3 regions of the Allocoprobacillus halotolerans genome follow, and region 1 is predicted to be linked to each of the others. Evidence: predicted binding sites of a transcription regulator. Region 1 holds the regulator's gene; each other region holds the start of a gene.

Region 1 (7,377 bases):
CCCGTTGGGAAAATAATCAAACCAATCACATCACTACATAATCCAACCAGAAAGGCATAGCTTGGTGAAAGAAAATATCCTGCTAACATTAAAGGAATATATTCAAAACCAATCTTTAAACTTTCACTCCCAAATAAGGGAATCATAATGGCCAATCTTTTACAAATGGCTGTTAAAATAATGAAAATAGCCGCTATCACTAATTTCATCACATTTCCTTTTTCAAAAGGATAAAACTTAAATACATAAATACCTAGCGCAATGATAATCATTGCAATAACAAATTGTTCCATAACATCATGCTACTTATAACAAATTTTCCTGCTTCATCCTCATTTCTAGTCCACAGGCGTTAATTCCGATTTAAAAAACCGTACATGCTTTGCTACTGACGTAGACTCCTCCTTCTTTTTTTATTTTTATCTATCATACATGATTTATCCGTTATTGACAATATTTCTTTCTTCACCTTTTAAAAATGCTAAAATATTTTCATAGACTTCATTCACACATCTTTGTCTAGCTTCAATAGATCCCCAGGCAATATGTGGTGTAAAAATCACTTTATTCATCTCTTGAATTTGATAAATAACATCATCTTCTAATAATGGTTCATGTTCAAATACATCCAAACCAACACCAGCTAAATGACCTTCATTTAAAACTTTTACTAAAGCCTTTTCTTCAATAATACCTCCACGTCCAACATTAATTAAATAAGCTGAATCTTTCATTTTTCTTAAAGCTATTTCATCAAATAAATAATGCGTCTGTTCATTTAATGGAGCATGAATGGTAATAATATCAGATGTTTTTAATAAAGTATCAAAATCAACTTGTTGATAATCACTTGTAGCATTTTTTCCACTTGTTGAATAATATTGGACTCTTGCTCCCATAGCACTAGCAATCCCAGCTACAGCACGTCCAATATGCCCTAAACCAACAATCCCCCAAGTCATAGATGAGACATCATGAAAAACATCATCAAAATAACTAAAATACTCACCATGGCAATATGCTTTTGATTTGACAAAGTGATCATAAGTAACATTTTTTTCAATCAAATGCATTAATAAAGCCAAAGTATGTTGAGCTACTGTTGTGGTAGAATAATCTTTTACATTGGCCACCTTTATATGATGTTCTTGACAATATTTTAAATCTACATTATTTGTTCCTGTCGCAAATAAGCAAATGAGTTTTAAATGTTTTAAACCTTCTAAAACGTCTTTATTCATCACATTTTTATTAGTAATGACAATATCGGCATTTAAAATACGTCCTCTGATTTCTGATTGTTTTGTATCTTCATACATTGTCACTTGTCCTAATGAACAAATCTTTGATAAATCTACATCTTTACCGACTGATGCACTTTGTAAAACAACAATATGAACATCTTCTTGAGACAACAATGTCATAAAATCTTCTAATGATACATTTTGAAATAACTGTCCTAAATGAATGGCTTCATTTAAATCTAAAATATCTGTTGGTAAGGCCACTCCACACATTGAAGTCTCAACGATTTCAAATTTTAAAATATGTTGAATCATCGCCACTCCTAAAGCTTTAGAAGTCATTGTTTTATCCTCTTCAATTTGTTCTAAGAGGTGTTGTTTAAAATGTTTTTCTTGCTGGACACATTGATAAACACATTCTTGAAGTGATGTATAAGATAAAATCTGATCTCTGACTAAATCATGATAAAGAAGTGGTAAAACAACATCATATAATTCTAAAGGCACGGGTTTCCCATATCCTTTTGTAAAATTATAAAGCAAGGCTGTTCCTAATTCTTCATCTTTCATTCTATCTACTAATTTCATTTTTCATTTCCTCCCTCAAATAAATAAACTTCAACTCTCTGTCTTTCTGCTTTAGCTTTATCATCATAAAAAATCATACAAACCTTCATTTTTTTAGTTCGTGTATCATATTTCATCACATTATACGAAATATAACGACTATGACTTTCTTTTAAGCCACCCGTAGCACTTCCCGCTCCAATATAATAACAACCATCAACTTCTCTAAAAAAGGTAGATGCTTATGACCATGAAAAACATAATGAATACGTCTTTTTTGTAGCCAATCAATAAGAATTGGTGCATCAACTAAAACTTTAGAAGTTTCCACGATACGATTGATAAACGTTTTTTCATGCCATTTGGTTTTAATAAACTGTGCTTTATCAATGGGATAGACATGATGATGCAACATCACAAGTAAAGTATAATCTTCAAGGTGATCAATAGCAGATAATTCATCATCAATTTCAATCAACTGTCTTTGACCAACTTTCCCTCTAGCTAGATTTCCTTCACTGGTTGTATCCATTTTAATAATAATAATTTTCTCTTTTTCTAAAACCTTAATATTTTCCCCTAACAAATAAGCAATCACTTTACTTTTTTGCATTCTCGCAAAATTAAAACCATGAACAATCACATCATGATTACCTAATATAAAAGTGATATTGGCTTTATAACGCTTCTTTAAACTATTCATAAAATCATTTGCCAAATACATATTACGACGATTCGGTGATTCCATTAAATCGCCTGTAATTAAAATATTAACAGGCCATAATGATGGTAATCTTGGCAATAGTTCATCCAATGACGCATAAAGACGTGCCAATCCTTTTTGACGCTTATCTTTTCCTAAATGCAAATCACTCAGTTGAATAAAATAAGCATCATTTTCATATTCATGATAATCTTCAAATAAATCATTATTTTGTTCAATAGAAGATAATAATTTTATATAATCCTGCTTTTCTCTCATTGGCACAAACACTGTCTTTTGTCCTTGAAAAATCAAACATCCCGGCCATAAATCTACATGGTTCAAAGCTCCAAAAAAGTTGGAAATGGATCAAAGAATGATAAATTATCTTTTTGAAAATGTCCTGAAATAGGATAAAAATAAATATTTTCATAATCAGGAAAAGATTCTATCTTAAAAGATGCATCTTCAAAACCAGGCACATATACAATATGAATGGCTTGTTCAAACATTTGAGCCATTGTTTCCATTTCTAAAGAAAATGGTGTATGTAAAATATGATCAACATCTTCCGCTTTCAATAAATTGGGTAATAATGCATAATCATCCCTTGTCAAAGATGTTAAAACATCACAAGCAATATCGCGCTGATTTAGCCATTGAATAAAACTTTGTAAATAATCATATGACATCAAAATATCTCGCATATAAGCTGATTCATTGCGATAAACAATATTAAAAAAGGTATTGATAAAGAAGATTTCGTTCACTGTCTTTTCACCTCATATGTTTATTATACTACAAATTCTAATGCTTGAATATGAAAAATATAAGAGAAAATGTATTGCTGTAAATAAAAATCCCACAGGAACTAGAAGATAATATTTTCCTTGTGGAATTCGTTTTTTAAAATTTTAAATTTCTTGGTGTTCTTGGGAATGGTTCAACATCACGAATGTTTTGCATACCTGTTAAATACATTAAGAAACGATCAAATCCTAGACCAAATCCAGCATGTTTACATCCACCAAATCTTCTTAAATCCATATACCATTGAAGACCTTCTTTAGACATTTGTTTTTCATCCATGATTTTTTCAAGAACATCATATCTTTCTTCACGTTGACTTCCACCAACCAATTCACCAATACCAGGAACAAGCAAGTCGCAAGCTGCCACTGTTTTTCCATCATCGTTAAGACGCATATAGAACGCTTTAATTTCTTTAGGATAATCTGTTAAGAAAACAGGTCCACCAACAACTTTTTCACAAATATAACGTTCATGCTCACTATTGAGGTCCATACCCCATTCAACTTTATTTTCAAATTTCACATCAGCCTGTTTTAAAAGTTCAATGGCTTCTGTATAAGTCATACGTTTAAAATCACTGTTTCTCACATGTGTAATTCTTTGAATACATTCTTTATCAATCATTTGTTCAAAGAATTTCATTTCTTCTGGAGCATTTTCTAAAACATAATCAATACAGTATTTCACCATATCTTCAATTAAATCCATATCATCTTCCAAATCTGCAAAAGCAATTTCTGGTTCAATCATCCAAAATTCACTGGCATGACGTGATGTATTTGAATTTTCAGCTCTAAAAGCTGGTCCAAATGTATAAACATCTCTAAAAGCCATACAAAACGCTTCCACATGTAATTGTCCTGTCACAGTCAAGAAAGCTTCTTTGCCAAAGAAATCTTTATCAAATTCAGTGTTATCAATTGTTGTCGCTCTAAACATTTCTCCTGCACCTTCACCATCATTTCCTGTAATAATTGGTGTATGTACATAAACAAAGCCTTGTGATTGGAAAAATTCATGAATTGCCATAGATAATACACTTCTTAATCTAAAAATTGCATAGAATGTATTGGCACGTGGACGAAGATGTGGAATTTCACGCATATATTCAAAAGAATGTCTTTTCTTTTGCAAAGGGAAATCATCATCACACGCTCCTTCTACAACCACTTGTGTGGCTTCAATTTCAAAAGGTTGTTTAGCTTGTGGTGTCAATTTTAATTTTCCTAAAACACGAATAGCACTTCCCGTACTAATATGTTTCACTTCATCATAATTTGTTAAACTTTCCTGTAAATAAACAATCTGGCAATTTCTAAAATATGTTCCATCGTTTAATGCGATAAATCCAACTTTTCCATTATCACGATTTGTACGTACCCATCCATCTAATTCGACATATTCTAAACCTTCTGTTTCAAAATCTTCTCCAGATAAAATAATCTCATATAATTCTCTTACCGTCATAAATTCAAACATGCTTTCTTCCTCCTTTATTAAAAAAAGCCGTTCCATTAAAGGAACGACTGATATCGCGGTACCATCCTTATTCATATTCATTATGAATACACACTTTTGAGATAACGCCTTTTGGCGGGATAGTCTACTTTTCTTTTCTCCTATCCGGTTCATTGAGTGTTCCATATCATTCCCATTTCTTTTGCTTACACCATCCAAAAGTCGCTTTTAAACTTATAAATCATATGTTCTCAAATCATTACCTGTATATTTATTATTAACATCTTTTTCACAAAATTTCAATACTTTATTCATCATTGACATGCATTTTTAAAACTAGTTCCTGAATGGCTACAACCACATCCACAGTTTGTACAACCACATCATGATGAACTGTAAAATGTGTATGTGTAAAATCAACAATGCCTTTAATGCCTAAATCCATTAAACGATCCACTGTTTCTTGAACATTTTCACTAATCGCTAAAATTGCAATTTTACATCCTTCAGGAAATGTTTTTTCTAAATCATCAATATGATGAAGTTTCACACCAAAACGTTCACCGACTTTATTTTGATCCAAGTCATAGCCACAGACAATTTTTCCAACCGTATATTGCCAACGATTATACTTTAAAATCGCACTACCTAAGTTTCCTACACCAATTAAAATAATAGATTCATCCAAACCTAACCCCAAAACATTATTCAAGATATTGATAATATCTTTGGTATCATAACCAATGCCACGCTTTCCTAATGATTCTTTGCTTGTTAAAAAGCTAAAATCACGACGGATTGTGGTATCTAAAATACCCGTTGCTTCAGATAGTTCACTCGATAAAAAATTATTTTTCCCTTCATGTTGCATATTGCGCAAAGCTTTTAAATAAACTGGGAAACGTGACATCGTTGCTTTTGAAATTTTATGTTTTTTTCCATGATTATTCACCAAGACTTTCTTCTTCTAAATCATATGATGGTTTGACCATTAAGTCAAGTGAAGAAAATTGTTGATGTTTAAACATCACACGCGCAGCTGAAGCAATCATGGCTGCATTATCTGTACAATAAGACATCGGTGGAAATAAAACTGGAATATCACTACGTTTTGTCAGTGTTTCTCTTAGTCCTTGATTCGCACTGACACCCCCAGCCACAATAATTTCTTTGACCTGATAATCTTTAGCAGCTTTCAGTGTTTTTGAAACAAGCACATCAATCGCAACTTCTTGAAATGAACACGCTAAATCTTCTGGAACAATATCTTCTCCACGTTGGGTAGCATTATGACAAAGATTGATGACTGCTGATTTTAATCCACTAAAAGAAAAGTTATAGCTGTCATCATTCATTGGTAAAGGCAATTGATAACTATGTTTTCCCTCTTTTGCCATACGATCAATGACCGGTCCACCAGGATAAGGCAAATGTAAAACACGTCCCACTTTATCATAAGCTTCACCAATCGCATCATCTAAAGTTTGACCAATGACTTCAAATGAAAATTCATGTTTCATATAAACAAGCTCACTGTGTCCACCACTCACGACTAGACATAAACATGGATATTGAATATCTTCAACAAGTTCATTGGCATAAATATGTCCAGCAATATGATGCACACCAATTAATGGTTTATGATATGCTAGAGCGAGTGTTTTAGCTGCCTGCATACCGACATGTAATGAACCAACAAGGCCTGGTCCTTTTGTCACTGCAATCGCATCAATATCTTGCATATTGACCTGAGCTTGTGACAAAGCTGTTTTTAAAACTGTCGATACACATTCAACATGCATACGACTAGCAATTTCTGGTACAACGCCTCCAAACATACGATGGGTATCAATTTGTGATGCTACAACATTGCATAATAATTCACGACGATTTTTTAAAATCGCAACAGCCATTTCATCACAGCTTGATTCAATAGCTAAAATAAGACTCATTGTCTTCCCTCCTTTACTACTTTTGTCATTAAAAAGGCATCTTCATGATTATCCTGATAATAATCAGGACGAATAGCCTGGATGGAAAAACCAAATTTTTGATATAAAGCAATGGCTTGATGATTTGATTTTCTAACCTCTAAGCTGATAGTTTCAACATCTTGAGCCAAAGCATAATCTAAAGCATACTGCAATAATTTTGTACCATAACCTTGTGACTGATAGGTTTTGTCTACTGCAATTGAAGCAATTTGAGCCTGTTCGTACATCACCCAAATATCAATATAACCTAATATTTGTGTATCTTTTTTGAGTACAAAAAGATATGCAAAAGGATTTTGAAACAATTCATATTCAAAGTCCTGTCTTGTCCAAGGCGAAGGCATCACATTGTATTCTAATTGTACAATGGTTTCCAAATCATTTTCAGCAAGTTTTTCTATAAACATATTTTTTTAGCCTCAACATCTTTTAAATAACGTGGCACCAAAGCATCTACATTTTCACAAACGGGCGTATTTTTAGCCAACTCATGTAAATTCAAAGCCAAATTAACTTCAACATTATCATAGCCTACAACCTCATTTTGTCCAACCACCTGAAAATCTTGATAAGATTGCATAAATTGTGGGAAGTGAAT
Region 2 (7,377 bases), 480 kb from region 1:
TAATTCTTCTTTTTTTAGTCATTAGAATAATTCCAGCTCCAACCACTGCTATAGCACCACTCATTACATATAATCCTATTTTTGACTCATCATCAGTTTTTACTTTATCTGTCTGTTTTTGGCTTGTTGTTTCTTGAGTAGGTGTTTGTACTGATGGTGTTGTTGTTTCTGTATTTGGTTTGTCTGTCGGTTGGTTGGGTGCTGTCGTGTTATCTTCTTCACTATCTACATAAACCAATGCATAAGTTGAGAATTTATCAGTTTTGAACGTTAATGTTCCATCTTTATTTTCAACTGTATCTAACTTTTCAGCTTTTTCATCATGTACTCTTACAATATAGAATTCTCTATTTTCCTTCTTTAACTCTTCTGGAATAGCTACTGTAAATGTTAATTGATCATCTAACTTTGTGATATTTCCTAATTCTTTATTTTCAGCTTTAATAACAATAGAAATATCAAAATATTGACCTACATTTGCATTCTTGTCAATTGCTTTTTCTACAAGAGCTTTATCTGCAGTTGTAACATTTTCTGCTTTCATATTTTCAACTTGAACTTCAGTCGAAATCACTTGTCCATTATCAATAGCCTCTGCTATTTTTTCTGCAGTTTCTTTGCTTACTGATGTTACTTCTTTTCCGTTTGCAACATTATCTACAATTGATGCTAATGTGGCAGATATATTTTTTGAGATTCTTTATCATTGATTGCTACTGTAACTTTATCAACTGGTTTAGAAGTGTCTAAACTAGGTACTTCAACCTTTGACTCTACTTTATAAACTGTTACTTCACATTTTGCACTTTGATCTCCAGAAGTAGCTGTAATTATAGCTTTACCTGGACCAACTGCTGTTACTTTTCCATTTTCATCTACAGTTGCAACTGTTTGATCATTTGAAGACCATGTCAATTGATCAGTAGTATTTGCTGGATCTACTGTTGCATTTAAAGTCATTGTACTTCCGACTTCTAGATTTGCACTTTCTAAAGATAAAGTTATTTTTTTAGTAGGCACTGCCTTACCTTCAATATAAACGGCAGTTAACTCAGTACCTTTTTTAGCAAATGCAATTTGTCCACCAACAACAACTTTTGTTTGTGGTTTAGTCCATGTCCATCCATCATCTAAAGAAACATTTTCTAAAGTCACATTAGCATCAGCTGTTGTATTTAAATTTGGCTTTGTAAATTCTTCTTTTTCCTTAATTTGTACCACATTAATTAAATTACCTGTTTTATCATAGACCAATACACGAACATTAGAAAGTTTTGAAGTATTAGAAACTTCAGCCTCTTTACCAAATGTATAAACATCTCCATTTGTTGAAGGTTGTAAAGTATAGTAAGTTTCATTTCCAACTGTGATTGTTTTTGTCTTGCCTTCTAATCCAGTTGTCCCATAAACTCCATTACTTCCGTCATAAAATTTAACCTTTCCTAAACTAGAATAGTATGTAGTAATACCATCTTCAACATTAATTGTTTCACTAACAGAATGTTTCAAAGTTCCATTTGATATACCATTACTTGTAAATACATTACTATATACCTCTGAAATCACTTCAAAAGCACCTATAGAATCATTACTATTCGTAATTTTTAATTCATTGTTATCATTCAACTGAAAACTAGCATCTTCTAAACTTGTAGCTTTTGTTAATTGATTATATCCAGTAGTTTTTGTAGCTAAAGTTTGTTCTAAATTATCAAAATATTTTGCATTATATGAAACACCACATAATAAATGAGGTTGGCTTTCAATTCCTATAATTTTTGCTTTTGTTAAATCCAAATTTTCAAGCACTATTTTAGATGTTGGTGTTACATCTTCATAATTTATACCTTCTATATGTTGCAGTCCATAATCGCTAGTTTTACTCATTGCACCATTTCCAAATAATATACCAATATGTTGTCCAATATATTCACCAGAAACAGAGCAATTTCTAAATGTATAAGTACTATTTTTAGCAGGTTCGTATCCAATAAATAAACCATTATATGTCGAACTTGTATAGTTTAAATTAATATGAACACTCTCCATAGTCGTATCCCCATCTGCTTGAATAACTATTGGTGATTCATTATTGTTATTATTCCCAACTTCAACATTACCACTAAATGTAATATGAGTATACTTATGTTCTTTTTCAGTATACTTATCTTCTTTTGCGAGATTTACTTGTTGACAAACTAATCCAGTATATGAACCATTTTCTAATGTTGACACATTAAGAACTAAATTAAAATTTTTCAAATCTCCTGCATAATAGTAATAAATAAAACATTTTTGTGATGGTAAATTCTTAATTTGATGTCCATTACCATCTAGCTCACCATAAAAATACTTTAAATAATAATCTGTAGATGGAATTTCTTGCGATAAATCAATATCATTCGCTAACTTTGCATAGATATATTGTTCTCTTTGATCCAATAGTTTCAAATCATTAACATTTGAAATAATATATGGATTGTCTTTTGTACCATCTCCCGTTGTTGCATTAACATTTACAGGTAGCACAAACAACGATAATACCATAATCATAGAAGCTACTACACCTAAAAACCTTTTTTGATAGACTTCATTTTCCTTTTCCTCCCTTATGTCATAATTGTAGCCCCCCCCGTGTGTTTGTCAATAAAAATATAGCTCTCAAAATCAAATTATCAACGCTAAAAAAGATACACCGCAGTGTATCTTTTCAACAAACTTATTTACCTGAATCCTTCATAACATACCTTTATGTTATATGCCATGTCTTTCTATCATTGATTCAATTATTTTTTCAATAATTCTTCTCTTTTTTAGCAAGTACGACAATCCCTGCTCCTACTACAGATATTGTTATCATTAATCCATATAAAACTGTATTTGAATTATCATCTGTTTTAACTGTTTTATCACTTTCTGTTGTTGGTGTTGTCGTTGTTTGTGTTTGTTCTGGTTTTTTATTTGTTCCTTCTGGATTTGGTGTTGGATTAGGGTTAGGTGTTGGTGTTGGAGTGTCATCATCAACACTATCTACATAAACCAATGCATAAGTTGAGAATTTATCAGTTTTGAATGTTAATGTTCCATCTTTATTTTCAACTGTATCTAACTTTTCAGCTTTTCCTTCATGTACTCTTACAATAGAGAATTCTCTATTTTCTTTCTTTAACTCTTCTGGAATTGCTACTGTAAATGTTAATTGATCATCTAGTTTTGTGATATTTCCTAATTCTTTATTTTCAGCTTTAACAACAATAGAAATATCAAAATATTGACCTACATTTGCATTTTTATCAATTGCTTTTTCTACAAGTGTTTTATCTGCAGTTGTAACATTTTCTGCTTTCATATTTTCAACTTGAACTTCAGTCGAAATCACTTGTCCATTATCAATAGCCTCTGCTATTTTTTCTGCAGTTTCTTCACTTACTGATGTTACTTTTTCTCCATCTGCAATGTTCCCTACAATTGATGTTAATGTATTAGATAAATTATCTTGAGAACTTTCATCAGTGATTCCTACCTTAACTTCATCAACCGGTTTAGAAGTGTCTAAACTAGGTACTTCAACCTTTGACTCTACTTTATAAACTGTTACTTCACATTTTGCACTTTGATCTCCAGCAGTAGCTGTAATTGTAGCTTTACCTGGAGCAACTGCTTTTATGTTTCCATTTTGATCTACAGTTGCAACTGCTTTATTATCTGATGACCATACAACAGTATCTAATGCAGTCGCAGGTGTTAAATCTGCTTTTAATTCAAATGAACCACCAACCTCTAAAGAAACCTGATTTGTTGATAATTCAATTTCTTTCACACTTGGTGCGACAACATATTGACCATCTTTTTTATGAAGTGTATAGTTTTTAGCAACATATGCCTCTACATCAGAACTAAATGTTCCACCAGTGATAGTTATATACTTTAATGAATCATCTTGTCCACCACTCATCTTCGCAATAATATCTTTATTGACCTTAGATATAAATTGACCACCCGTAATGTTCAAAATACCTTTATCCATTACATTGTCTAATCTTCCATTCATGAGAACAATTCCAGTTTCAGATGTAAAATTACCACCATGAATAGATGCTTCATTCCAGTTTAATAAAGCTGATTGAGAAACATTTTTTATTGTTCCATCATTAATAGTTAATTGACCATAATCATCATTTTTGATTGTATTCAATCCACCAGTAAATGTTCCACCATTAATAGTTAAAACAGATGGTGTTTTTGAAGTATTTTGATTACCATTATACCACCCATTTTCAACCATACTTGAATAATGTCCATTTTGCTTAACAGTAACACCATTATTAATTGTCATAGTTCCATGATTTACAATATTGTAATAAGAGTTACTACCGCTATCATCTGGACTAGTACCTTTTTCTTGACTTCTTGTATAAGTTCCACCATTTAATGTCATTGTAGCTCCTACTTCATTTTGAATAGCTGCTTTTCCATGACTTACATTATCAATAGTACCATTACCAACAATAGTTAAATTACCATTATTTGTAATCGTATGGTTTGAAACATTTGTTATAGTATGACCATTTAAATCTAGGGTAAAATTTTTGTCTTGTCCAATAGTTAGATCCTCTTTTATATCATTTAATAAGACAATTGTTTGACCATCTTGGGCATTACTCAACGCATCTCTCAGTGTTGCGTATTCTTGATTACCTATTTTTGCAGCATTTTCGTTAGCTGCATTAACGCTTATAGGTAATACAAACAATGATAATACCATCGCCATAGAAGCAAGTATACCAAAAACCTTTTTCTTAATAGACTTCATTTTCCTTTTCCTCCCTTATGTCATAATTGTAGCACCCCCCCGTGTGTTTGTCAACAAAAACTAGCTATATAACAAAAAAAGACTTACTGGATAATCCAATAAGTCCTTTTCTAAATTATTTAGTTAATTCAGCGAAATATTTAATAGTTCTAACCATGTTAGAAGTATAAGAATTTTCGTTGTCATACCAAGCAACAGTTTGAACTTCAGTAGTTCCGTTATCTAACACTTTAACCATTGTTTGAGTTGCATCATATAATGATCCATAAGTCATTCCGATAATATCAGAAGAAACTAATTGTTCTTCAGTGTATCCGAATGATGGAGTTACAGCTGCTTTCATTGCTTCGTTAACTTGTTCTACAGTTACTTCACCATCAACAACTGAAGTTAAGATAGTTGTAGATCCTGTTGGAACAGGTACACGTTGAGCTGAACCAATTAATTTTCCATTTAATTCAGGGATAACTAAACCGATAGCTTTAGCAGCTCCTGTTGAGTTAGGCACGATATTAACTGCAGCAGCACGTGCTCTTCTTAAGTCACCTTTTCTATGAGGTCCATCTAATACCATTTGGTCACCAGTATAAGCATGTACTGTTAACATGATACCAGATTTGATTGGTGCTAAGTTGTTTAATGCGTTAGCCATAGGTGCTAAACAGTTAGTTGTACAAGATGCAGCTGAAATGATTGTATCATCAGCAGTTAATGTTCCTTCGTTTACACCAAATACAACAGTTGGTAAATCATTTCCAGCTGGTGCAGAAATAACAACTTTTTTAGCTCCTGCATCAATATGAGCTTGAGATTTAGCTTTAGAAGTATAGAAACCTGTACATTCTAATACTACATCTACTCCTAATTCTCCCCAAGGTAATTTTGAAGCATCTGCTTCTTTGTAGATTTCGATTTCTTTTCCGTCTACCACGATTGAAGATTCTTTAGCTTCTACTGTATCTGCTAAAGCATATTTACCTTGAGCTGAATCATATTTTAATAAATGTGCTAACATTTTAGGATCTGTTAAGTCGTTGATTGCAACTACTTCATATCCTTCAGCTCCAAACATTTGTCTAAATGCTAGACGTCCAATACGTCCAAAACCGTTAATTGCTACTTTTACTGCCATTTTTATGACATCCTCCTTACTAATAATTTATGTCTATATTATAGTCCACAAACCCAAATAAATCAATAAAAGTTATATGCTTTATATAAATTTTTTCACAAGGTTAAGATTTCCATTCTCTTTTTTGACAATTCTTAACCTTATTTTTACATTTCAAAAAAACATTTTTCTATGAATAATCCATCACATTTTTCTCTATAATGAATTCCCGTCTTTAGGAGTTCTCACTATATTTTTTAGTAATCCTTTTTCATCAAATATCATATTACGCCGATTTTATCGGCTTTTTTTGTTTTTTATCTTTTTTTTATTTATTTTTTATGTTATAATTTATATAGTGATACTAGTGATATCTATTATGGAGGTTATTTATGGCTTATTTTCTTAAAAAAACTCATCGTAATGGGCGTACTTATCTTTCTATCGTGGAAAGTTACTATTCCCCTCAAAAACGCTGCGGAGCTCATCGCACCTTTAAATCTCTCGCTTCTGTCGAATCTTGGAAAGCCAAAGGAATCGAGGATCCTATCGCTCATTTCCAAAAAGAAGTCGATGCTCTTAATGATGAAATTTCTAACAGTCAGGCTCTCAAAATTTCTGAATCATCTCCTGAACTTTATTTAGGATATTTTCCTTTTGTTTCTTTATTGAATAAAATGAACATCAAAAAGTTTGTTGACTATTTCAATATTTCCAATTCCTTTGAATTCGATCTGTATGAATTGCTTTCCTCTCTTGTTTTTGCCCGACTTGTGAATCCCTGCAGTAAGCATAAGACTTTTCACGAGGTTCTTCCCCAGCTGAAGGATCCTGTCCATTTTTCTTATGACCAACTTTTAGACGGTCTTGCCTTCATGGGCAATGATTACGGCAAGTTCATCGAGATTTTTAATGAGCAGATGAAGAAAGTCTATCATATCAATACTTCAAAGACTTATTTTGATTGTACCAATTTCTATTTTGAAATCGACAAGGAAGATGATTTTAGAAGAAAGGGGCCATCAAAAGAAAACAGAAAAGACCCTATTGTGAGTTTGGGGCTATTGCTCGATGCCAATCAAATCCCTATTGGCATGAAGCTGTTTCCTGGTAATGAAAGTGAAAAGCCAGTCTTAAGAGATGTGATTCAGGCTCTTAAAAAGAAAAACCAAATTTCAGGAAAAACTATACATGTAGCTGACAAGGGATTGAACTGCACTCAAAACATTGCTTTTTCTAAAGAAAATGGAGATGGCTATTTATTCTCCAAATCTGTCAAGACTCTCCCTGAAAAAGAAAAGATATGGGTATTGTTGAATAATGAAGACTGGAAAGAAATAAAAAATGATAATGGTACATTATTATACAGATATAAGTCATGCATTGACAAATTTCCTTATCATATAGAAATTGACGGGAAAAAGAAGACTATATATTTTACTGAGAAACGAGT
Region 3 (7,377 bases), 480 kb from region 1:
AAATGGAGAAAAAGCAAAGGCAACAATCAATGAAGACATCATAGAAAAAGAACTTGAACTGGCAGGTTATAATTTATTGATCACATCAGAAACAAATATGAAGTCAACAGACATCTACAATACCTATCACAATTTATGGAGGATAGAAGAATCATTTAGAATAATGAAATCCGATTTGGATGCCAGACCAGTATTCCTTCAAAAAGAAAACAGTATAAAGGGACATTTTTTGATATGTTACCTGGCAGTATTATTGGAAAGAATATTCCAATTCAAAATCTTGAACAATAAATATAGTACACAGGAAATTATGAAATTTGTAAAAAGTTTTAAGATAGTCAAGGGAGAAAGTAAATATATCAACGTAACAACATCAAGCAAGTTCATAAAAGACTTTGAGCAAATGACAAAATTACCGTTAACAAATTATTACTTGACAGAAAGGCAAGTAAAACAAATATTCAGGTACAAAATATAAAAAAGCAGTAGCAATCACTTAAAAGATTACTACTGTTTTTCAATGAAAGTCTCACTATATTTTAATGTTGGATACCAAAGTCAGGTATTATAGTCCACAAACCCAAATAAATCAATAAAAGTTATATGCTTTATATAAATTTTTTCACAAGGTTAAGATTTCCATTCTCTTTTTTGACAATTCTTAACCTTATTTTTACATTTCAAAAAAACATTTTTCTATGAATAATCCATCACATTTTTCTCTATAATGAATTATGGAGGTAAATTTTATGCATTTTATACCCACTGTAATATTAAAGAAAAATTCTAAAGAATATGCTTATGATATCTTCTCAAGACTGTTAGAAGACCGCATTATTATGCTCTGTGGTGAGATTAACGATGAGATGGCTAGTTCCATTGTCAGCCAACTTTTATATCTAGAATCCTTGGATAGTCAAGCTGATATTGATATGTATATTCATTCTCCAGGTGGCAGTGTATCGGCTGGTCTAGCTATTTTTGATACCATGAATTTTGTCAAATGTGATGTTTCAACCATCAGCATCGGTCTTTCAGCCAGTATGGGTGCTTTTTTACTGGCCGCTGGTAAACCTGGAAAACGCTATGCTTTGGAAAATAGCGAAATCATGATTCATCAACCATTAGGTGGTGCCCAAGGTCAAGCCAGTGATATTGAAATTTCAACAAAACATATTTTAAAACAAAAAGAAAAATTAAACCGTCTTTTAGCTCAAATGACACATCAATCCATCCGTCGTATCAAAAAAGATACTGATCGTGATTATTTTATGAATGCCTATGATGCCTTAGAATATGGTTTAATTGATGAAGTATTAAAAAACAATCAAGGTGAAACACTTTGATTGTTTTTCAATACAATAAATAATTGTCCTTCTTGAATACCTATTTCTTGAATAGGGAGATCAATTTGATATTGGACTTGATTGTCTGTAAAACATAGATGTGAATCTTTTAAAAATGATTTTAAAAAACTCATGATAGGAAATTGTAAAAACAAATATTCAATTTTGCCATGAATATTTTCAAAAATGAAACATTGATTTTCATATTTTATTTGAAAATCACAAACCACATCAACATGATATTGATTATATAACAAAACAGCTGTTAATATGATTTTTTCATCATCCATCTTCACATGCATTTCCTGCATCGCTACATCATAATTTTTAAAAATTGTTTGTAAAGCAAAAGACAATCCTGTTTGAACTTCTGATTCATTTAAAACCACTCTATCACCCCTACATTATATGCAAGGACAAACTTAGATATGTGAACAGTCTAAAACTGGATATTTTTCAAATATCTCAAAAGTTTGAAAATACTGATTTTCCAAAGGAATCCAACGATTGATAAATGTATCTATTTGTTGGGGATTTCGTTGTAATAAGCGTTCTTTTTGTAAGCTATCAGAGATTTTCAAAACAATTGTATGTGTATAATAAGATTGTAAAACCGGATGCAAAGCATAACTGCCTTCAATAATGCAAAATGGTGAATAGGGAATATGACAAGTTTCTAATAATGACATTGTTTGACAATCAAATGGCTGATAAGCAATATCTTGTTTTAAAGACCAAGGTTTTAACACTGTTTCTAAAAAGCGTTCATAATGTACATTACCACCAGGTTGTTGGAATCTTTCTTTGGTACGCATTGCCATTGGTAAAAAGAAATCATCCATATGAAAGACTTGTGCCTGAAATTTTTCAGCTAACTGACAAGCTAAAGTTGTTTTTCCACTGCCACTCATTCCATCAATTGCAAGAATAAAAGACGTCTGTTTAGCTAATTCATCATACAACTCTTGAAGTGTCATGATGTTTTCTCCTGTTTATTTTGAGCTTTTACCAATATAAAAGTTGACAACAAAACAAGAATACAACCAATGATTTTTATCAATGTTAAAGTTTCATTTAACCAGATAACGCCTACCACAATACTCGTAATAGGTTCTAAAGTCGACAAGATTGCGGTTAAAGAGGCACCTAAACAATATATTCCCTTTTGTAATAAAACAACCCCTATTAATGATGTTAAAACAGCAACAATAGCTGATAAAAGATAGCCCTGTATCGGCATGATTGATAAACATCCCATAAAGAAAGCTAAAAAGAAAATCACTATTGTATTCATGAGTACCAGATAGAAATTAAAAACATAAGGACTCATATGACGAATTGAAGAATGATCCATACCAACCATATAGTAAGCAAAAAAGATACCTGACGAAATTGCTAACAAGGCTCCAAATAAAGATGATGACGAAGAATCCATAAAACACAAAACACCGATGATTGCTAAAATCAAACAAAGTAGCTGTTGTTTATTTAATTTTTGTTGATACAAAACAAAATTCATACAACAAACAAAAAGTGGATACAAGAAATGTAAAACTGTGGCACTACCTACCCCTATATATTCATAAGATGAATACAACATAACAATTGTCAATGTATTTCCAAAAAGCCTACTTTCAAAACATCACGATATTGTTGACGATTTAATTTCAATGATTGACCTTGATAAAGAACAATAAATAAAAACAATGGTAAGACAAATAAATGTCTTAAAAAAGCCAATTGTACACCATTGTTTCCCATTGTATATGTGAGTTTTCCAATAGCTGGTGTGATGCCAAATAAAATCGTAGCAATCATTGTAAAAATAATACCCTGTTGTTTAGTACTCATTAAAGAACTCCTTTATTTGCTGATAATCATGGCTATAAGTCAATGCCAACATTAATAAAACTCTCGCTTTTTGTGGCGTTAATGTATTTCCCGGTATACAACAATGATGTGGATCAAAGACTTCATCATCAAAAACAATCCCTTGAGAAACTCTAGAACAACGAACAAAAATAATGCCTTGTTGTGTTAAATCTTCAATAGCCTGCAACCAATCTTGACTATAATTTCCACTACCAGATCCTGTTAAAACGATTCCTTGATGATTTAACGCTAAGGAGTAAAGAATCTCATGACTCGCTCCTGCATAAAAATAAGCAATGCCTACTGCTGGTAAATCAGAATAATCTTGTTTTGAAAAAAGAGAATTGACAGTATGTTTCTTAAATGTTTTTGAAAAGAAATGAACTTCATGATCTTGCATATAACCCAAACATCCAAAAGCCTTCTGTTCAAAAGCATCAACTTTATAATTATTCACTTTTTGAATATCTCTTCCAGAAAAAATAGTGCTTGAAAAAAGTCCCATGACTCCCTGATTTTTAGCTTCATCATGAGCAGCTAAACATACTGCCTGATATAAATTATAAGGACCATCAGCACTGGTTGCTGTGGCAGGACGCATAGCCCCTGTAATAACTACTGGTTTTGATGTATGTAAAGTTAAATTTAAAAAATATGCTGTTTCATCCAATGTATCTGTACCATGTGTCACAACAATACCATCAATATCATCTTGTTTAACAAGTTCATTAATTTTTTTGCTAAAATCAACCACTTTTGAGGTGTCATTTCATTACTATCAACATTCATTAATTGATATTCTTTAATATGTGCAACTTGATTAAGCATAGGAATAGATTGAATAATTTCATTAACATCCATTTCACCAGCATGATAAGCGACAGCTCTACCTATTTGCCCTCTGCCAGCAATCGTTCCTCCGGTTGCAACAATTGCAATTGTTTTCATAATTCTCACCCATTGAACATTTTAACATTTTCTTTTTTATGAAACAACCAAAAAAGCCATCAATTGAGGCACCCTCGTAAGGAAGGTGCCCCAAGGTTGCTTTTGTAATTGAATTAAATATTGATTGTTTGGGACGGTGTAGCCATTAGTTACGTCGTCTTTACTTTGTTTATCTTGCGTTTGGCGAGATGCTTCTGAAAGGCTTCTTCCATTTCTTCAGGAGTAAGCCCTCGTATCACACCAACGCCGTTGTAATAGATATCCATTAGCTGATAACGCTTTCCATCAAGGTGTCCCGGTTCGTGTATCACAATCTTTTCAATGAACTCGTGTACCAGTTCGGCAGTAAGCTTGGTCGGCTGCGTAATCTGTTTTATCTTATCAATAAAACGCTGTAAGCTTTCAGACTTGTCCGTTTCGGTTTCAAGGTACGCCTGCATATCAGATATTTCTTCTTTGAGGCTTTTCTGTTCTTCCTCATACGCCATTGACATTGTGGAAAAGCGTTCATCGGAAATCTTACCCGTTGCATTGTCCTCGTAAATCTTTTGAATCAACGAATCAATATCTTTGATACGATTCTCGGTTTTGGTAAGTTCTCTGCGTTTTTCGGACAGTTCCTTTTGCTTTTCCTCTCCTTAGCATTTCATCTGCTGTTTGGCAAACTCTTTTTCGTAAGCCTGAACATAACGAAATACTCACCGCATATTTTCAAGAACAGTTTCCTCAACAACGGCATTATCACAGAAAGCAATAAAATAGCGATCATAAGAGATAAAGAATTTAAAATTAGGTGACTTACATATATGATCATCATGGATATGAAACGCAGAGAGTTCCAGATGATTTAATAAAAAGGTTTCGAGAAGCTGAAATTCACTAGCAAAGAGAGAATGGTTAAAATTAATAGGACAAGTTTGAAAAATATGCTTGATTAAAACAGAAAATGATTGTACCATAGTAGTGGGTGGATTCATCAAAGATGAACCCAGGAGAAAAGATGAGATTGAGCCTGCAAAACTGAACCTATCTTTTCTCTTTTTCCTTTCTTAAGATTAAAAAAATCAGTCAAAATAAATAACACATAGAATATTATAAATCAAAAAACAGATAAAGGATATAAGAACTGCGGTTTCTAACGGCAAATCTTATATCCTTTTGATTATATTAATCTGCGGTTTTTCATCTAAATTGATTTTGTAGAGTTTTCGGTTTAACATTGGACTTTCACCAACTAGATGTATGCCATGCCCTGGCACACTACAAAAAAATGTCCTGTGAGATGATCACAAGACATTTTCATCATTGATTATTTGCTCTATTTTTTCTTTCTGTTGTATACAGTTGCTCCGAGCAGTCCGGTTCCTGATACAAATAGCAGGGCAATCCAGAGTGTCATATTACTGCTGTCGCTGGTTTCAGGAGCATTGGTATCTCCGTCACCCGGTTCTGTCGGTTTATAGTTTGGATCAGCCACGCCACAGACTGTGCATTTTCCATCTTTGTAGCTATGAGCAAGTTTCGGAATTACTTTGCCTTGTTCTAAAACTTCACCGCACACCTTGCAAACCTTATCGCCGGTGTAACCTTCTTCGGTACAGGTAGCATCTTTAGCGTTTTTCAGTTCGGTTTCGCCGTGTCCGAGTGCCGGAATTTCTCTTATTTCCTTATTTTGGCAGTCAGCGCAAATTCTTTCTTCCGTTCCCGGATTTGTGCAGTCAGGTGCTTTCGTTTGTTTCCACTCGTCGTAGCTATGAGCAAGTTTCGGAATTACTTTACCTTGTTCTAAAACTTCACCACACACCTTGCAAACTTTATCGCCGGTGTAACCTTCTTCGATACAGGTAGCATCTTTAGCGTTTTTCAGTTCGGTTTCACCGTGTCCGAGTGCCGGAATTTCTCTTATTTCCTTATTTTGGCAGTCAGCGCAAATTCTTTCTTCCGTTCCCGGATTTGTGCAGTCAGGTGCTTTCGTTTGTTTCCACTCGCTGTAGCTATGACCAACGGTAAATTCTTTCGACTGTTTGAAAATGTTTCCTGCCTTTATTGTATTGATTTCAGGTGTTGCTTTTATAGTCCCTTCACCGCTTATTAATGTCACAACATAGGAAGTTGTTTCTTTATTCCAATCATATTTGAAATCCATTCCTGGTGTAGAATCAAATCGAATTCCTTCACTTGCACCTTCAGGCATAATGTATTTGATTTCAAAGGTTTCTCCCGGGCAGAATTGAGTGGCTTCCGGGAACTCAACACCTACGCTGATACCATCTTTAATGCTTCCATCCGGATTTGTAACAAAAGATTTCAACTGTTCGTTTGCAGCATAGGCTTTTTCAGCACCGGCTGGAACTATTAGTGTAAATGTATCTTTATTAGGACGGTTAGCCCCATTGGTTCCAAATGCATTTTCGTTAAAATTCTCTGGTATATTATCGCTCAACATGATACATGTGGCAGATGTGGGATTAAATGCACCTTGGAATGCTTGTTTTCCAACTGTATTCACAGAACCAGGTAAAACTAACATTTTAATTGATTTACAATTTCCAAATACTTGATCAGAAATAGTAGTTACTCCATCTGGAATAATAACAGTCGTCAATGCTGTACACTTAAAAAATGCTTTCATTCCAATTGTTTCAAGATCTGTAGGTAGTGTAATACCGGTCAAACTTTTACAACCGCTGAATGTTTGAGAGCCAATATTCTTGATAGTATTAGTCAACTCAACTTCTGTCAAAGAGGAACACCCGCTAAAGGTTGCATTTAATTCCGTGACATTTCCTTTGATTTCTGCTCTTTCAAGAGATGTGCAGCTTAAAAATGCACCGTTTCCAATTTCCGTTACATTTTCAGGAATCACAATTTCTTTGAGAGCTTTGCAGTCACGGAACGCGTGCTTTCCGATACTTTCGAGAGAATCCGGAAGTGTAATAGACTCGATAATCGATGTATATTGTACTGTATCATAGATTCTAAAACCTTCGTTTATATATTTAATTCCTTCGGGGATAACGATATTTTGCTGTTCTTCACGAATTTCAATAGCAGTATCGTCATCATAGAGTACACCGTCAATATATCGATATTTACTTCCTTGCGCAAATACCACTTCACCTTTATAAGAGAATTGCTGATAGGTTGCACCAAATATAGGAGTTGCTGTAAATTCAGCACCAGCCGGAATGGTAATGGAGGATAAATTAGT

The links. The regulator Rex, encoded in region 1, represses fermentation and respiration genes when NADH is low (regulators of the CRP and FNR family bind a similar motif). The targets are predictions, from matches to a motif close to GTGAANNNNTTCAC.
Region 2: a site for Rex is predicted at 6,031-6,044, ahead of gap (type I glyceraldehyde-3-phosphate dehydrogenase). Genes of this name have one in related genera too.
Region 3: a site for Rex is predicted at 613-626, ahead of NMU03_RS02410 (ATP-dependent Clp protease proteolytic subunit). Genes of this name have one in related genera too.

The regions. Positions count from the first base shown of each region.
Region 1 covers NZ_CP101620.1:2,835,860-2,843,236, forward strand. The annotation lists partial or broken gene NMU03_RS17910 (folate family ECF transporter S component) at 1-293, opposite strand, end outside; gene NMU03_RS16860 (D-2-hydroxyacid dehydrogenase) at 438-1,832, opposite strand; gene NMU03_RS16865 (metallophosphoesterase family protein) at 1,984-2,859, opposite strand; gene NMU03_RS16870 (hypothetical protein) at 2,856-3,284, opposite strand; gene asnS (asparagine--tRNA ligase) at 3,421-4,806, opposite strand; T-box leader at 4,843-5,054, opposite strand; gene NMU03_RS16880 (redox-sensing transcriptional repressor Rex) at 5,093-5,737, opposite strand; gene tsaD (tRNA (adenosine(37)-N6)-threonylcarbamoyltransferase complex transferase subunit TsaD) at 5,730-6,737, opposite strand; gene rimI (ribosomal protein S18-alanine N-acetyltransferase) at 6,734-7,186, opposite strand; gene tsaB (tRNA (adenosine(37)-N6)-threonylcarbamoyltransferase complex dimerization subunit type 1 TsaB) at 7,177-7,377, opposite strand, start outside.
Region 2 covers NZ_CP101620.1:379,900-387,276, forward strand. The annotation lists gene NMU03_RS02385 (hypothetical protein) at 1-574, opposite strand, end outside; gene NMU03_RS02390 (Ig-like domain-containing protein) at 670-2,553, opposite strand; gene NMU03_RS02395 (Ig-like domain-containing protein) at 2,795-4,813, opposite strand; gene gap (type I glyceraldehyde-3-phosphate dehydrogenase) at 4,929-5,945, opposite strand; gene NMU03_RS02405 (IS1634 family transposase) at 6,317-7,377, shown strand, end outside.
Region 3 covers NZ_CP101620.1:387,418-394,794, forward strand. The annotation lists gene NMU03_RS02405 (IS1634 family transposase) at 1-478, shown strand, start outside; gene NMU03_RS02410 (ATP-dependent Clp protease proteolytic subunit) at 750-1,346, shown strand; gene NMU03_RS02415 (hypothetical protein) at 1,328-1,735, opposite strand; gene NMU03_RS02420 (uridine kinase family protein) at 1,769-2,323, opposite strand; gene NMU03_RS02425 (DMT family transporter) at 2,320-2,958, opposite strand; gene NMU03_RS02430 (DMT family transporter) at 2,955-3,197, opposite strand; gene NMU03_RS17500 (hypothetical protein) at 3,187-3,618, opposite strand; partial or broken gene NMU03_RS17505 (asparaginase) at 3,646-4,166, opposite strand; gene NMU03_RS02445 (DUF4368 domain-containing protein) at 4,316-4,723, opposite strand; gene NMU03_RS02450 (hypothetical protein) at 4,865-5,143, opposite strand; gene NMU03_RS02455 (leucine-rich repeat domain-containing protein) at 5,485-7,377, opposite strand, start outside.